2 linked regions of the Luteibacter rhizovicinus DSM 16549 genome follow. The main gene of each other region encodes a partner of the protein of the gene in region 2 in a complex. Links are inferred from orthologs where the notes say so. Each region holds a gene or a part of one and is shown on either strand. Other genes may lie near its edges.

Region 1 (2,762 bases), 2.6 Mb from region 2 along the record:
GGTCGCCAGCTGTTCGAGAAACTGTCCCGGGTGACCAACCGATTCCTGGATGTTTCCTTGGATTTCATGGGGATGGTCCCGCACGACGAGTACCTGCGCCAGGCGATTCGCCGCCAGTCGGCGGTGGTCGATGTCTGGCCGAGCAGCCGATCTGCAGTTGGATTCAAGAATCTGGCCAGGTCGGTCGATACATGGGGTGAACCCGAACCCCGTGCTCAGGGTCGCATCGGCTTTTTCGCCGAGCGGTCCCACCTGGGAGGAGGGTTGCCACTGTGAGCGTTGCGACGGAATACCTTGAAGTCACGCGAATCCCGGCGGATCAATTGGTACGAACCCACGCGCCGCTGGTGCGCCGGATCGCCTATCACCTGATGGGCCGGCTGCCGCCAAGCGTGGATGCAAACGACCTCATGCAGGCCGGGATGATCGGACTGCTGGAGGCCGCAAGAAATTACTCGCCGACTCGCGCGGCCAGTTTCGAGACCTATGCGGGTATCCGCATACGGGGCGCGATGCTGGACGAACTGCGCAAGACGGACTGGACCCCCCGCTCCGTGCACCGGAAGTTGCGCGAGGTGGCTGAAGTAACGAGGCAGATCGAGAACGAGACAGGTGGTGATGCCGAAGACGCCGAGGTGATGAAGCGGCTGGGCATCGACGCCATGGAGTACAACCAGATCCTGGCCGACGCGGCGAGCGCGCGGTTGCTCAGTCTTACGGCGCCCGAAGGCGACGAAGGCGCGGCGATCGATGTCGCGGACCCGGATGCCGCGGGGCCGGAAGGGATCTTCGAACAGGACGGCTTGCGCGATGCGCTGGCCCAATCCATCGACGGCCTGCCCGAACGCGAGAAGCTGGTGATGTCGCTGTACTACGATGAAGAGCTCAATCTGAAGGAAATCGGTGCGGTGCTGGGTGTGAGTGAATCGCGGGTGTGCCAGATCCATGGCCAGGCCCTGATTCGCCTCCGCGCACGCATGACGGGTTGGAAAGACAAGCATTGACGGCATTACGGTGCCGTCGCCGGTAAGAACGCGCAGTCAGGCGGAGACGAGTTTTGGACAAGAACATGAAAATCCTCGTGGTGGACGATTTCTCCACCATGCGACGCATCGTCAGGAATCTCCTGGTCGAGCTGGGATTTACGAACACCCTCATCCAGGAGGCTGAAGACGGCAACGCGGCGCTCACGATGTTGCGTGCCCAGCCTTTCGACCTGGTGGTGACCGACTGGAACATGCCCAACATGACGGGCATCGACCTGCTTCGCGCGATCCGCGCGGACGCCGCGCTGAAGTCGATGCCGGTGCTGATGGTCACGGCCGAGAACAATCGCGACCAGATCATCGCCGCCGCGCAGAGCGGCGTGAACGGCTACGTGGTCAAGCCGTTCACGGCGGTCACGCTGAAGGAAAAGCTCGACAAGATCTTCGAACGACTCGCCGCGGCTGCGGGCTAAGGGAATGACGATGAATACCATGCTTAACCCCGGCCACGAGGTCGTTCCCGAGCTGCGCGAGTTGCTCGACGCCGATGACAGCGTCGCCTTCGAACAGGCGCTCGATCGCCTCCTGCGCAGCCGTGAACAGCACCTGTTCCTGGCCCTGGGCCATCTTGCGCGCGATCTGCACGAGTCGGTCCGCCGTCTGGCCTCCGATATCTCCAGCGATGGCGTGCCGGGCAACATGAGCGATGCGCGCAAACACCTGCGCGACGTGCTCGAGATGAGCTCACAGGCGGCTCACCGCACCCTCGATTTCAGCGACAGGCTGCGTCCTCAGGCGCAGGCGCTGGCCAAGCAGGCCGACGAAGTGCTGGTGCTCGATCACGCCGATCCGGCCTTCGCACCGAATGCGACGGCCCTGGCCGTGCGCGTCGGCGATTTCGCGCAGAGCTGCGACATCGGCCTGGGCGAGATGGTCGAGGCCCAGTCCTGGCAGGATCTGTCCGGCCAGCGCGTCGCGCAGGTCGAATCGTTCATGGCCAAGGTGGAGTCGTCGCTGGTCGAACTGGTGCGTCTCACTGGTTCGCTGGCCGGTGGCGCACACGCACCGGCCCCGGACAAGGTCAGCCAGGACGAAGTGGATCGACTGCTCAGCGAATTCGGGTTCTGAGCGCCGTATGAGCGTGGAGCTGGACAACGAGCTGCTCAATGTCTTCCTGATCGAAGCACGCGAACTGCTCGAGAGCCTGGGCGAACAGCTCGTGGATCTCGAAGCCTCGCCGGGGGACGCCGAGCTGCTGAACGCGGTCTTCCGCGCGTTCCATACCGTGAAGGGCGGTGCGGGCTTTCTGGGCCTCAACGCCATGGTGGAGCTGTGCCACCGCGCCGAGGACCTCCTCAACGAGGCCCGTAACGGCGCGGTGGTGTTGAACCCCGGCTTCATGGATGCGCTGCTCGAGTCGCTGGACCTCCTCAACGACATGATGCGTGCGGCCGACGCGGGCGTTCCCGCCGAGCCCGCGCCTCGCTCCGTGCTCGACCGCCTGCTGATTCCGGGTCGTGCCGGCTCCGCACCGCCGGTGGCGCTGTCGCCGGTGATGTCGACGCCGGCGTCGACCAGCGCCCCCGCCGTGTCGTCGCAGCGCCCCTACGATCCGATCGAAGACGAATTCGAAGCCATGCTCGACGCCGCGCGCAACGACCGCGCACCGGCCTCGACACCTTCGGGCACGATCAACGACGATGAATTCGAAGCGCTGCTGGATTCGCTCTACGGCACCGGTGCCCCCGGCGCCGATGCCGCCGCCCCTGCAGGGGC
Region 2 (2,929 bases):
TCGACTACGACGCCGAACTGGCGGCCGTTGACCATCACGATGACCGTGACGGTGGTGGCCGTGTATTCCTCGCGTGCCAGACCGAAGCGCAGGCGCAGGTCGAGCACCGGCACGATGGCGCCGCGCAGGTTGAGCACGCCGAGCACGTAGTCGGGGGCCTGGGGAATGCGAGTGACCGGCGTCCAGCCGCGGATCTCGCGGACGGCGAGGATATCGACGCCGTACTCCTCGTTACCGAGGTTCACGGTGAGGTACTGCGCGGCCTCTTCAGGCAGGGCGGAGGCGGAGCTGGCTTGCTGGTTCATGTCGTTCCCACGGCGGATCGGTTCGGCGGTTCGGGACCCCTTCTCTTGGGGTATCGGCCGTCGCGGTGGGTTCTTGAGGGGAAATCTGCAGGCTGTGGGTCGTTTCTGACGACCGGGATGGCCGGTTCCTCTGGGAGCCGATTCATCGGCGAAAGGGTGCCAGCCGCACCCTCCCAGGCATTGGCCTGCGGGGAATCGCCGCTGAAGCGGCTCCCACTCAGAGCCGATCAGGCGGCTTTGCGGCGCGCCTGCATGCGGACCAGGCCGGTCACGTCGGCGATGAGCGCCACCGAGCCGTCGGCCAGGATGGTCGCACCGGAGATGCCGGTGACGCGGCGGTAGTTGGCTTCGAGCGACTTCACGACCGCCTGCTGCTGGCCGATCAGTTCGTCGACGAACAGGCCGATGCGAGTGCCCTCGCCTTCCACGACGATGACGATGCCCTCGTCCACCGCACGGCGCTGCCCGGCGCAGCCGAACACGTCGAACAGGCGCACGATCGGCAGCCAGTTGTCGCGGAAGCGGAACAGCTCGCCGCCGCCGGCCACGCTGCGAACGGTGTCCGGCTTGACCTGCACCGACTCGATGATGGACACGAGCGGCACGATGTAGATTTCCTCACCCACTGCAGCCGTGAGGCCGTCGATGATCGCCAGCGTCAGCGGCAAGGTGATGGTGAAGGTGGTGCCACTGCCCTGCACGCTGCGGATGGCAACCGTGCCGCCCAGATCCATGACGTTGCGACGGACCACGTCCATGCCCACGCCGCGACCGGAAAGGTCGGTCGTCGCGGCGGCGGTGGAGAAGCCGGCTTCGAAGATGAGATCGGCCACGGCCTCGTCGGACATGCCCTCGCCCGTGGCGATGATGCCGCGCTGGATGGCCTTGGCCACGATGGCGTCGCGATTGAGACCCGCGCCGTTGTCGGCGACTTCGACGACGATGCTGCCGCCGCGATGGAAGGCTTCCAGACGAAGCGTGCCGGTATCGCCCTTGCCTGCGGCGAGACGCTTGTCCGGCATTTCCAGGCCATGATCGATGGCGTTGCGGACCAGATGGACCAGCGGATCGCCGATCTTCTCGAGCACGGTCTTGTCCAGCTCGGTGGTCTCGCCACGCATGTCGAGCACGACCTTCTTGTCGAGTTTCTGTGCCAGGTCGCGGACCAGACGCGGGAAGCGATTGAACACCGTGCTGATCGGCAGCATGCGGATGCTCATGACGCTTTCCTGCAGCTCGCGCGTATGGCGACCGAGCTGGGCCAGGCCGTGGCGCAGCATTTCCAGCTGCGACGCGTCCACGCCGTCGTTGAACTGGCTGAGCATCGACTGGGTGATGACGAGCTCGCCGACGAGATTGATCAGGGTGTCGATCTTTTCGATGCCGACACGGACCGAGCTCGACTCGCTGTTGGCAGCGGGATCGCGCACGGCCCGCGGCGCAGCAGCCGCCGGCGCAGCGGCCACAACCTCGGCCACCGGTGCGGGCGCGGCGATGCGCGGCGTCACGGTCAGGTCGCAGTCGCCATCGACCCAGTCGAACACGCCTTCGACCGCCGCACGCTTGGCCCCGGCATCGAGGCGGAGCGTCCAGCCGAGGTAGGACGACTCGGCGTCCATCTCGGCCAGCGCGGGAAGTTTGCTGGCATCGCAGGTGACCGCGAGCGGGCCGAGGGCCTCGAGTTCGCGGAACATGCGGGCCGGATCGTTACCGGACTTCAGCAGGTAGTCGAAGGGACGGAAGGCGATGTCCCAGCCTTCGATCGCCTCGGTGGGTGCGGCAGCCTTCGCGACGGCCACCGGAGCGACCGCATGGCCGGACACCATCGCCGACAGCTCGGCCAGCAGGGCCTGGCTTTCCGCCGTGGCGGCCGGCTGGCCGGTCATCGACAGGGAAAGCATGTCGCGCACGGTGTCGCCCGAGCGCAGCAGCAGTTCCACCACGGCCTTCGCCATCGGACGGCGGCCGCTGCGGACCTCGTCCATCAGGTTCTCGGCGACGTGGGTGAACGCAGCGACATCGGTGAAACCGAAGGTGGCCGCACCGCCCTTGATCGAGTGGGCGGCGCGGAACACCACGTTGATCAGTTCCGGGTCCTCGGCGCCCTCGTCCAGGGCGAGCAGGGCCTGCTCCATGGCGTCGAGACCATCGAGGCTCTCCTCGTAAAACGCCTTGTGGAATTGCGCCAGATCGACTTTGGACATGGGGAGACCCTGGAATTACCGGAACACTAAAGTGAAAACAGACGCGGCTGGGATCAGCCGAGGACGCGGTTGACCGTCGCCAGGAGCTGGTCCGGATCGAACGGCTTGACCAGCCAGCCGGTCGCACCGGCCGCCTTGCCTTCCATCTTCTTTTCCGGGTTCGACTCGGTGGTGAGCATGAGGATGGGGATACCGCGGTAGTCCGCACGGGTGCGGATCTCGCGAACCATCGTGATGCCGTCCATCACAGGCATGTTCACGTCGGCCAGGATCAGGTCGAACTTGTGGACAGCTGCCGAATCGAGTGCCGCCTGGCCGTTATCGGCCTCTTCGACATCGTGACCGGCGCCGCGAAGGGTGAAGGCCACCATGCTGCGCATGGAAGCCGAGTCGTCTACCGCAAGAATCTTAGCCATCGAA

Evidence for each region. Proteins that work in one complex are often made in the same cells at the same time.
Region 1: the proteins of BJI69_RS13510 (region 2) and cheY are in contact, whole or in part, in a solved structure (PDB 1A0O), measured with the Escherichia coli proteins. The link is inferred for Luteibacter rhizovicinus DSM 16549 from one-to-one orthologs.

What each region holds. Positions count from the first base shown.
Region 1 is NZ_CP017480.1:406,179-408,940, reverse strand. What follows is about bases 22-2,758. They hold cheY (chemotaxis response regulator CheY), read left to right. Parts: upstream 22-1,057; coding sequence 1,058-1,459; downstream 1,460-2,758. Other genes in these bases: BJI69_RS01900 (chemotaxis protein CheA), read left to right, coding at 2,122-2,758; BJI69_RS01905 (protein phosphatase CheZ), read left to right, coding at 1,470-2,114; BJI69_RS01915 (RNA polymerase sigma factor FliA), read left to right, coding at 273-1,004; BJI69_RS01920 (MinD/ParA family protein), read left to right, coding at 22-276. Also shown: more of BJI69_RS01920, read left to right, coding at 1-21; more of BJI69_RS01900, read left to right, coding at 2,759-2,762. UniProt on the Escherichia coli protein: Involved in the transmission of sensory signals from the chemoreceptors to the flagellar motors.
Region 2 is NZ_CP017480.1:2,970,375-2,973,303, reverse strand. Bases 22-2,925 are described here. They hold BJI69_RS13510 (chemotaxis protein CheA), read right to left. Parts: upstream 2,510-2,925; coding sequence 533-2,509; downstream 22-532. Other genes in these bases: BJI69_RS13505 (response regulator), read right to left, coding at 2,563-2,925; BJI69_RS13515 (chemotaxis protein CheW), read right to left, coding at 22-305. Outside these bases: more of BJI69_RS13515, read right to left, coding at 1-21. UniProt on the Escherichia coli protein: Involved in the transmission of sensory signals from the chemoreceptors to the flagellar motors. CheA is autophosphorylated; it can transfer its phosphate group to either CheB or CheY.